Linked DNA regions of Cupriavidus metallidurans CH34. The protein of the gene in region 3 interacts with the protein of the main gene of each other region in a pairwise test. Links are inferred from orthologs where the notes say so. Each region holds a gene or a part of one and is shown on either strand. Other genes may lie near its edges.

What was found. The genes of interacting proteins can lie anywhere in the genome.
Region 1: the proteins of lpdA (region 3) and odhB interact in binary tests that used the Escherichia coli proteins (3 or more experiments, as listed by UniProt). The link is inferred for Cupriavidus metallidurans CH34 from one-to-one orthologs.
Region 2: the proteins of lpdA (region 3) and RMET_RS13215 interact in binary tests that used the Escherichia coli proteins (3 or more experiments, as listed by UniProt). The link is inferred for Cupriavidus metallidurans CH34 from one-to-one orthologs.

What each region holds. Positions count from the first base shown.
Region 1 is NC_007973.1:2,217,055-2,220,374, reverse strand. Bases 347-3,130 are described here. They hold odhB (2-oxoglutarate dehydrogenase complex dihydrolipoyllysine-residue succinyltransferase), read left to right. Parts: upstream 347-1,000; coding sequence 1,001-2,260; downstream 2,261-3,130. Other genes in these bases: lpdA (dihydrolipoyl dehydrogenase), read left to right, coding at 2,386-3,130; RMET_RS10255 (2-oxoglutarate dehydrogenase E1 component), read left to right, coding at 347-907. Outside these bases: more of RMET_RS10255, read left to right, coding at 1-346; more of lpdA, read left to right, coding at 3,131-3,320. UniProt on the Escherichia coli protein: E2 component of the 2-oxoglutarate dehydrogenase (OGDH) complex which catalyzes the second step in the conversion of 2-oxoglutarate to succinyl-CoA and CO(2).
Region 2 is NC_007973.1:2,861,562-2,865,165, reverse strand. The notes cover bases 347-3,414. They hold RMET_RS13215 (UvrD-helicase domain-containing protein), read left to right. Parts: upstream 347-732; coding sequence 733-3,096; downstream 3,097-3,414. Other genes in these bases: RMET_RS13210 (BPSS1780 family membrane protein), read right to left, coding at 3,148-3,414; RMET_RS13220 (valine--tRNA ligase), read right to left, coding at 347-514. Also shown: more of RMET_RS13220, read right to left, coding at 1-346; more of RMET_RS13210, read right to left, coding at 3,415-3,604. UniProt on the Escherichia coli protein: A helicase with DNA-dependent ATPase activity. Unwinds DNA duplexes with 3'-5' polarity. Translocates on single-stranded DNA with 3'-5' polarity. Initiates unwinding more efficiently from a nicked substrate than double-stranded DNA.
Region 3 is NC_007973.1:1,316,856-1,320,370, forward strand. What follows is about bases 287-3,265. They hold lpdA (dihydrolipoyl dehydrogenase), read left to right. Parts: upstream 287-876; coding sequence 877-2,655; downstream 2,656-3,265. Other genes in these bases: RMET_RS06045 (Ntn hydrolase family protein), read left to right, coding at 287-837; phaP1 (TIGR01841 family phasin PhaP1), read right to left, coding at 2,922-3,265. Outside these bases: aceF (dihydrolipoyllysine-residue acetyltransferase), read left to right, coding at 1-177; more of RMET_RS06045, read left to right, coding at 241-286; more of phaP1, read right to left, coding at 3,266-3,500. UniProt on the Escherichia coli protein: Lipoamide dehydrogenase is a component of the glycine cleavage system as well as of the alpha-ketoacid dehydrogenase complexes.

The DNA.
Region 1 (3,320 bases), 900 kb from region 3 along the record:
CGTGCCGCTGCAGAACGTGTCGGAAAACCAGGCACCGTTCACGGTGATCGACTCGGTGCTGTCTGAAGAGGCCGTGCTCGGCTTCGAATACGGCTACTCGACCGCCGAACCGAATGCGCTGGTGATCTGGGAAGCCCAGTTCGGCGACTTCGTCAACGGCGCTCAGGTTGTGATCGACCAGTTCATCTCGTCGGGTGAAGTGAAGTGGGGTCGCGCATCGGGCTTGACGATGATGCTGCCGCACGGCTACGAAGGCCAGGGTCCGGAACACAGCTCGGCCCGTATCGAGCGTTTCCTGCAGCTCTGCGCCGATCACAACATCCAGGTTGTCCAGCCGACCACGCCGGCCCAGATCTTCCACCTGCTGCGTCGCCAGATGATCCGTCTGTTCCGCAAGCCGTTGGTGATCATGACGCCGAAGTCGCTGCTGCGTAGCAAGGATGCCGTGTCGCCGCTGTCCGATCTGGCCAAGGGTCATTTCGAGACCGTGATCCCCGATCACGAGGAACTGAACGCCAGCAAGGTCAAGCGCGTGATCATGTGCTCGGGCAAGGTCTACTACGACCTGGTCAACACCCGCCGTGAGCGTGGTGCCACCGACACGGCGATCATCCGCATGGAACAGCTGTATCCGTTCCCGCACAAGGCCGTTGCCGCGGAACTCAAGAAGTATCCGGGCGCGACCGAAATCCTGTGGTGCCAGGACGAGCCGCAGAACCAGGGTGCCTGGTTCTTCGTGCAGCACTACATCATGGAAAACATGACGGAAGGCCAGAAGCTCGGTTATGCCGGTCGTCCCGCCTCGGCTTCGCCGGCGGTGGGCTACTACGCAAAGCACAACGAGCAACAGAAGGCGCTGCTGGACGCTGCGTTCTCCAAGCTCAAGGGCTTTGTTCTGACCAAGTAATTCGTCGGCACCCGCGGCCGCGCACCAGGATGCGCGCCGCGGGTCAGCCTACCCGCAACGAAACACACGCATACATCGAGGAATTTTCAAACCATGGCTATTGTTGACGTCAAGGTTCCCCAATTGTCGGAATCGGTCGCCGAAGCGACCATGCTGAACTGGAAGAAGAAGCCGGGCGAAGCTGTTGCTCAGGACGAGATCCTGATCGAAATCGAAACCGACAAGGTTGTGCTGGAAGTGCCGGCACCGTCGGCTGGCGTTCTGTCGCAGATCATCAAGAACGACGGCGATACCGTCGTGGCCGATGAAGTGATCGCCAAGATTGACACGGCAGCCACCGCAGGCGCTGTGGCACCGGCCGCCGCCGCTCCGGCTCCCGCCGCAGCAGCACCGGCCCCGGCAGCTGCTGCCCCCGCAGCCGCTGCCAGCGCTGGCGCCATCGCCATGCCGTCGGCTGCCAAGCTGATGGCCGAAGGTGGCCTGTCGGCTTCGCAAGTGGCTGGCACCGGCAAGGACGGCCGCATCACCAAGGGTGACGTGCTGGCCGCCGGCTCGGCTCCCGCTCCGGCCGCCAAGGCTGCTCCGGCTCCGGCCGCCGCCAAGCCGGCCCTGCCGCAAGTGTCGGCCCAGGTTGACTTCGCCGCGCTGGGCGATCGCCCGGAAGAGCGCGTGCCGATGAGCCGCCTGCGCGCGCGTATCGCCGAGCGTCTGATCCAGTCGCAATCGACCAACGCCATTCTCACCACCTTCAACGAAGTGAACATGAAGCCGGTGATGGATCTGCGCGCCAAGTACAAGGATCGCTTCGAGAAGGAACATGGTGTGAAGCTGGGCTTCATGTCGTTCTTCGTGAAGGCCGCCGTGCACGCGCTGAAGAAGTACCCGGTCATCAACGCCTCGGTGGACGGCAACGACATCGTCTACCACGGCTACTTCGACATCGGTATCGCCGTGGGCTCGCCGCGTGGTCTGGTGGTGCCGATCCTGCGCAACGCCGACCAGATGAGCCTGGCCGACATCGAGAAGAAGATCGCCGAGTTCGGCACCAAGGCGCGTGACGGCAAGCTGTCGCTGGAAGAACTGACCGGCGGTACGTTCTCGATCTCGAACGGCGGTACGTTCGGCTCGATGCTGTCGACCCCGATCATCAACCCGCCGCAGTCGGCCATCCTGGGCGTGCACGCCACCAAGGACCGTGCCGTGGTGGAAGACGGCCAGATCGTGATCCGTCCGATGAACTACCTGGCGATGTCCTACGACCACCGTATCATCGACGGCCGCGAAGCCGTTCTGGGTCTGGTGGCCATGAAGGAAGCGCTGGAAGATCCGGCTCGTCTGCTGCTGGACCTGTAATTCAGGCCAGACCTCCGTCTATCGTTTGTCGTCGTCCCCGCGCTTCGCGCGCGGGGACCCGGCCGCTACCTCGCCGCCGGACGCCCGCCCTTGCGCGGGCATGACACACCAGAGAGAAATTTCCCATGAGCAAACAATTCGACGTGCTGGTGATCGGCGCCGGCCCCGGCGGCTATATCGCCGCCATCCGCGCTGCCCAGTTGGGCCTGAACGTGGCTTGCCTGGAAGGCAACGCCTATGACGATCCGAAGGGCGAAGCACGCCTGGGCGGTACCTGCCTGAACGTGGGCTGCATTCCGTCCAAGGCACTGCTGGCTTCCTCGGAAGAGTTCGAGAACGCCTCGCATCACCTGGCCGACCATGGCATCACCGTGGGCGACGTCAAGGTCGACGTGGCCAAGATGCTCAAGCGCAAGGACGACATCGTCAGCAAGATGACGAAGGGCATCGAGTTCCTGTTCCGCAAGAACAAGGTGACCCTGTTCAAGGGCTACGGCAAGTTCACCGGCAAGGCTGCAGAAGGCTTCCAGGTGGAAGTGAATGGCGAGACGCTGACCGCCAAGCAGGTCATCATCGCCACGGGCTCGAAGGCTCGCCATCTGCCAGGCGTCGCTGTCGACAACAACCTGATCAGCGATAACGAAGGCGCGCTGAAGTTCGGTACCGTGCCGAAGAAGCTGGGCGTGATCGGCGCCGGCGTGATCGGCCTGGAGCTGGGCTCGGTGTGGCGCCGTCTGGGTGCCGAAGTGACCGTGCTGGAAGCGCTGCCCGCATTCCTGGGCGCCGCCGACGAAGGCGTGGCCAAGGAAGCGCAGAAGCTGCTGACCAAGCAGGGGCTGCAGTTCCACCTGAGCGTCAAGGTCGACGAAGTGAAGACCGGCAAGGACAACGTCACGGTCAACTACACCGACAAGGACGGCAAGGCGCAGACGCTGGAAGTCGATCGCCTGATCGTGTCGGTGGGCCGCGTGCCGAACACCGACAACCTCGGCCTGGACGCCGTGGGCCTGGGCGTGGACCAGCGTGGCTTCATCGAGGTGGACGACCACTGCCAGACCAA
Region 2 (3,604 bases), 1.5 Mb from region 3 along the record:
TCAGGCCTTGCTCATGCAGGCGGACGAACACCTCGGTCACGGCCTTCGACATCTCGGGCGACATCGTGAAGTACTCGCGCGTCCAGTCGATCGACGCGCCCATGCGGCGCACCTGGCGCGTGATCGTCGAGCCCGATTCTTCCTTCCACTCCCAGACCTTCTCGGTGAACTTGGCGCGGCCCAGGTCGTGGCGCGATACACCTTGCGCCTCGAGCTGGCGTTCCACGACGATCTGCGTGGCGATGCCGGCGTGGTCGGTGCCCGGCACCCACAGCGTGTTGGCGCCGCGCATACGTGCATGGCGGGTCAGGCCGTCCATGATTGTCTGGTTGAACGCATGGCCCATGTGCAGCGTGCCGGTCACATTGGGCGGCGGCAGCTGGATGGCGAAATCGGGGCGATTGGCGTCGAACGTGGGCTGGGCAATGCCGCGCCGCTCCCATTCTGGGCCCCATTTCGCCTCGATGGCGGCGGGTTCGAAGCTCTTGGCTAGGGACTGGTCTTCTGCGGTCATGCTGGGATGTCGAGGTGTGCGGGTCAGGGCTCTGGCCGGCAGGCGGATCGGCGCGCCGCGGCATTGGGCCGGGAAAACATCAAATTATAGGGGAGGCGGGGTCCCGGTGCGCATTTCGGCGCCGGAAGGTGGTCCGGGCGAGTGGATGCTGTCGTTGCTGCCAGGACGCGACGGGGGCCATCGGTATAATTGCGGCCTATCCTTCCGGCCCCGCTCCGATGTCCAGTCTGCTCGCCAATCTCAACGCTGAACAACTCGCCGCCGTCACATTACCTGACGAGCCGGCCCTGATCCTGGCCGGTGCGGGCAGTGGCAAGACCCGTGTGCTGACCACGCGGATCGCGTGGCTGATCCAGAACGGCCGTGTGTCCCCGGCCGGCATCCTGGCGGTGACCTTCACGAACAAGGCCGCCAAGGAGATGCAGACCCGGCTGTCGTCGATGTTGCCGATCAACACCCGGGGCATGTGGATCGGCACGTTCCATGGCCTCTGCAACCGGATGCTGCGTGCGCATTTCCGTGACGCCGGCTTGCCCCAGACATTTGCCATCCTGGACTCCCAGGACCAGCTTTCGGCGATCAAGCGGCTGCTCAAGGGGCTGAATGTCGACGACGAAAAGTACCCACCCAAGAATCTCCAGTACTTCATCAACAACGCCAAGGAGCAGGGCCTGCGCCCGGCCGACGTCGAAGCCAATGACGATTTCAATCGTCGCTTCGTCGACCTGTACGCGGCCTACGACGAGCAGTGCCAGCGCGAGGGCGTGGTCGACTTCGCCGAACTGTTGCTGCGCTGCTACGAACTGCTGCGTTACAACGACGCGATCCGCCAGCACTACCAGCACCGTTTCCGCCATGTGCTCGTCGACGAGTTCCAGGACACCAACGTGCTGCAGTACCAGTGGCTCAAGCTGCTTGCCGGCTACGGCTCGGGCAATGCCGCGGCAGTGTTCGCCGTGGGCGACGATGACCAGAGCATCTACGCGTTCCGTGGCGCCAACGTCGGCAATATGCGCGACTTCGAGCAGGAATTCCGCGTTCGCCACCTGATCAAGCTCGAGCAGAACTACCGCTCGCACGGGCATATTCTCGATTCGGCCAACCACCTGATCTCGCACAATGCGCGCCGACTGGGCAAGAACCTGCGCACCGACGCCGGGCACGGCGAGCCGGTGCGCGTGTTCCAGGCAGGTTCGGACGGCCAGGAAGCCTCGTGGATCGTCGAGGAAATCCGCGACCAGATCGCGCAGGGCATGTCGCGCTCGGAGATCGCGATCCTCTATCGCAGCAATGCGCAGTCGCGGGTCATCGAACACGCGCTGTTCTCGTCGGGTATCCCGTACCGGGTGTACGGCGGCCTGCGCTTCTTCGAGCGCGCCGAAGTGAAGCACGCGCTGGCCTACCTGCAGTTGATCGAGAACCCTCGCAATGACGCCGCATTCGGGCGGGTGGTCAATTTCCCCACGCGCGGCATCGGCGCGAAGTCGCTCGAAGTGCTGCAGGACGCAGCGCGGCAGTACAACTGTTCACTGGCCGAAGCCGTGGCCTACGTGCCTGGCAAGGCCGGCAGCTCGTTGGGCGCCTTTATCCGGCTGATCGAGCAGATGCGTGCCGAGACCAGCCGGATGACGCTGGCGCAAACGGTCGAGTACGTGACCAACACCAGCGGCCTGATGACGCATTACCAGACCGAGAAGGAAGGCCAGGACCGCATCGAGAACTTGCAGGAACTGGTGACGGCCGCGCAGGCATTCGTGGTCGAGGAAGGCTACGGGCTCGAGGCGCTGGGCCGCATGCTGCCGGCGAACCGCGATGCCATGCCGGCGCTGGCGCAGGGCGAACAGGACCAGCAGGTGCTGGACCCCGAACAGTTGCCGGTGGTGATGACGCCGCTGGTGGCGTTCCTGACCCATGCATCACTGGAGGCGGGGGACAACCAGGCGCAGGCCGGCCAGGATGCGGTGCAAATGATGACCGTGCACGCGGCCAAGGGGCTCGAGTTCAATGTGGTGTTTATCACCGGGCTCGAGGAAGGCCTGTTCCCGCACGAGAACAGCGCGATGGAAGCCGACGGTCTGGAGGAAGAACGCCGCCTGATGTATGTGGCCATCACGCGCGCGCGGGCACGGCTCTATCTGTCGTTCGCCCAAAGCCGCGTGCTGCACGGCCAGATGCGCTATCACGTGCGGTCGCGCTTCTTCGAGGAGCTTCCCGAGGCTTCGCTGAAGTGGATCACTCCGCAGGGCCAGGCCTATGGTGCCTATGGCTCAGGTAGCGGACGCCAGTCATCTGAGCGCGAAAGCGCTTGGGGCCGTGACTGGTTCAAGCGTGCCGAGGACGTGCCCTATACCGGCGTCAAGCCGACCGGCGGCATGGACACCGGCAAGAACTACGCCGAAGAGAAGCGCGCCGCGGCCACTGGATTCCGCGTGGGCCAGAGCGTGTTCCACAACAAGTTCGGGGAAGGCAAGATCAAGGCGCTGGAAGGCGAGGGCGCCGATGCGCGCGCGAACATCGACTTCAAGCGTCACGGCACCAAGTGGCTGGCGCTGTCGGTGGCGAAGCTGGACGCGATTGATTGAGGAGGGGATTTTCTCCCCACTTCCGCATATGGAAGCGGGGAGAAAAGAGGGTCAGGACTGCGCTACGCTATCGTTTGCCGTCTCACCCGGCGGCGCGATGTTGAAGCAGCCGCGGTACGTCGCGTAGAACGAGCAGTAGAGGATCGCCAGCATCAGCAGCGAGTACGGCGTGATCAGGAACGACAGTACGGTATCCGCGCCGATCGAGGCGAACACTGCCTCGAGGAACAGTGGCACCACCACCAGCAGCAGCGCGAACAGCAGGGCGTAGGTGAAGAACGCGCCACGGTTGCGCCAGCAGGCGGTCCAGCTGAAGAACAGCGCCTTGACGGGCGGCACGCCATGCCAGGCGGCAAGCATCGGCGCGAACCAGAACATCATTGCCACCGGCGTGTACAGCAGCGCGCCGATCAGCAGCGCGTAATACAGTTGCCGTACCGCTTCGCCGGAGGGCTCCTCGCCCTTGAGCACCATCGGCGCCAGTGCACTGATGTCGACCACGGCCGTG
Region 3 (3,515 bases):
ATGGGCGTGTGCAAGTCGTATATGAAGCCGGTGTGGGACGGCAAGCAGTTCGCCCCGCGCCTGACGCTGCCGCTGTCGCTGTCGTGGGATCACCGCGTGATCGACGGTGCCGAGGCCGCACGCTTCAACACGTACTTCGCGGCGCTGCTGGCGGATTTCCGCCGGATTCTGCTGTAAGCATCGGCAACGCCCGCCAGCGAACCTGGCGGGCGCGTCTGCATTGCATTCAAGGGGCGAGCCATGACTACCTGCGTTGTCGTCAGGAAAGGTGACGAGGTGGCGATCGGTGCCGATGCGCTGGTGACATTCGGCGATACGCGGCTGTCGCGCGCTTATGAGCGGAACCAGAAGGTGATTCCCGTTGGCGACAGCTTCGTCGGGCTGGCAGGCACCACCGCGCATTTCCCGGTCATGCGCAGCTTGCTGACGGGCATGGGCGAGGAATGCCGGCTGCATACCCGTGACGATGTGTTCCGAACCTTTCTCAAGGTGCATGAAAAGCTCAAGAACGAGTATTTCATCAACACCAAGGAAGACGAGGACGACCCCTACGAGTCATCGCAGATCGTCTGCCTGATCGCCAATTCGGGCGGCATTTTCGGCGTTTATTCGTACCGCGAGGTGTTTTCGTTCGATCGTTTCTGGGGCATTGGCTCGGGCCGCAACTACGCGCTCGGCGCCATGCACGCGGTGTATGACCGCACGGACCTGGATGCCGGAGCGATCGCGAGGATCGGCGTGGAAGCGGGTATCGAGTTCGACAAGAGTTCGGCGGCACCGATCGACGTGCACACGGTACGGCTGCAAGTGGCAACCAACAAAGACGGCGCGGCCTGATCCCAAGGCGGGCAGGGCGCGCATCCCAGGAGGAAGAACATGAGTGTGATCGAAGTCAAGGTGCCGGATATCGGCGATTTCGACGCGGTGGAAGTGATCGAGGTGCTGGTCAAGGCTGGCGACACGGTCGAGGAAGAACAGTCGCTGATCGTGCTGGAGTCCGACAAGGCCAGCATGGAAGTGCCGTCGTCGGCCGCCGGCAAGGTCGTGGACGTCAAGGTCAAGGTGGGCGACAAGGTCGCGAAGGGCACGCTGATCTGCACCGTCGAAGGTGGCGCGGCGGCGGCTCCTGCCCCGGCGCCGGCGGCGGCGCCCAAGCCCGCGGCTGCGCCTGCTCCGGCGCCGGCAGCGGCTCCGGCGGCCGCCACGCATGCCGGTGGCGCCGACATCCAGTGCGAAATGCTGGTGCTGGGCGCAGGCCCCGGGGGTTACTCGGCGGCTTTCCGCTCGGCGGACCTCGGCATGAACACCGTTCTGGTCGAGCGCTATGGCACCCTGGGCGGCGTTTGCCTGAACGTGGGCTGCATCCCGTCGAAGGCGCTGCTGCACAACGCGGCGGTGATCGACGAGGCCAAGGCACTGGCCGCGCACGGCATCCTGTTCGGCGAAGCCAAGATCGATCTGGATGGCCTGCGGCACTACAAGGAAAGCGTGGTCGGCAAGCTGACCGGCGGTCTGTCGGGAATGGCGAAGGCCCGCAAGGTGCAGGTGGTGCGCGGCATCGGCACGTTCCTGGATCCGCATCATCTGGAAGTGCAGGAAACGGAAGGCGACAGCAAGGCCACCAATGGCAAGAAGACCGTGATCCGCTTCGAAAAGGCGATCATCGCGGCTGGCAGCCAGGCCGTGAAGCTGCCGTTCGTCCCTGAGGATCCGCGCATTTTCGATTCGACGGGCGCGCTGGAACTGCGCGACATCCCGAACAAGATGCTCGTGATTGGCGGCGGCATCATCGGCCTGGAAATGGCCACTGTCTACAGCACGCTCGGCGCGCGACTCGATGTCGTGGAAATGCTCGACGGCCTGATGCAGGGCGCTGACCGCGATCTGGTCAAGGTCTGGGACAAGGTGAACAAGCATCGCTTCGATAACGTGATGCTGAAGACCAAGACTGTCGGCGTGGAAGCGAAGCCGGATGGCATCTACGTGAAGTTCGAGGGCGAGTCCGCGCCGGCCGAGCCGCAGCGTTACGACGCCGTGCTGGTGTCGGTGGGCCGTTCCCCGAACGGCAAGAAGATCGGTGCCGAGAAGGCCGGTGTAGCAGTGACCGACCGTGGCTTCATCGATGTCGACAAGCAGATGCGCACCAATGTGCCGCACATCTACGCGATCGGCGATATCGTCGGCCAGCCGATGCTTGCACACAAGGCGGTGCATGAGGCACATGTGGCCGCCGAAGCCGCGCATGGCGAGAAGGCCTACTTCGACGCGAAGCAGATCCCGTCCGTGGCGTTCACCGATCCGGAAGTGGCATGGGCCGGCAAGACCGAAGACCAGTGCAAGGCCGAAGGCATCAAGTACAGCAAGGGTGTGTTCCCGTGGGCCGCTTCGGGCCGCGCGATCGCCAATGGGCGTGACGAAGGCTTCACCAAGCTGATTTTCGACGAGGAAACCCATCGCATCATCGGTGGCGGTATCGTCGGCACCCACGCGGGCGACCTGATCAGCGAAGTCTGCCTGGCCATCGAGATGGGCGCGGATGCCGTGGATATTGGCAAGACGATTCACCCGCACCCGACCTTGGGCGAGTCGATTGGCATGGCTGCGGAAATCTACGAAGGTGTGTGCACCGACGTGCCGCCGCCGCGCAAGCGCTGATTGCTGGCGCCGTAGTGAGAGAACCCGCCGATTCGGCGGGTTTTTTTGTCTCGACTCTCCTGCGAGCACTGGGGGGAGAACGCGACGAAAAAAAGCCCGGCCTCTGGTGGTCAGAGGCCGGGCTTGAACGATACCTTTTGGAATCGGGTACCGAGGAGACACCGGTACGAGGCGATCGGGATCGCCTCCGTTGGCAAAACGCCCCGCGTGGGCGGGGCGTTTTGCCAACGGACCGGCCAGAGCCGGCGCGTTGGTATTACAGATGCTTAGGCAGCAGCAGCCGACTTCTTGGTGGCGGTGCGGGCCGTGGCGCTGGCTTGCTGGGCAGCCTTGGTCGCGGCGGTGGCAGCGGCCTGGAAGTTGCTCTCAGCCATTTCAACGGCTTGCTTGGTAGCCTTCTGCACCGACTCGTAGGCGTTGTTGGCCGCCGAGATCGCCGACTTCACGATCGCTACGGTCGACTCCGAACCCGCCGGAGCGTTCTTGGCCAGGTTGTCGACCAGGGCTTGCACGTTCTTCGTGCCTTCGGCCAGTTGGGCTTCAGCAACCTTGGTGAACTCGCTTTGGGTTTCCGAAGCGATTTCGTACAGGTGACGCGTGTAGGCCAGGGTCTTCTCGGCAACCGGCTGCACCAGCGATGCCTGGATGGCCAGCAGTTCCTGGGCGTCCTTGGCGGTCAGCGCCTTCTTGGCGTTGTCGGCGTTCTCGGCCAGGGTGGCCTTGACTACTTGCAGGTTCAGCTCAACGAGCTTCTCCACGCCTTCGAAAGCCTTCGAGGTCAGGCCGAACAGGGTTTCGAGGTTGGCTTTTTGTGCGGCTGCAACTTGTTCCGGGGTCAGGATCATTGCGGGTCTCCAGTG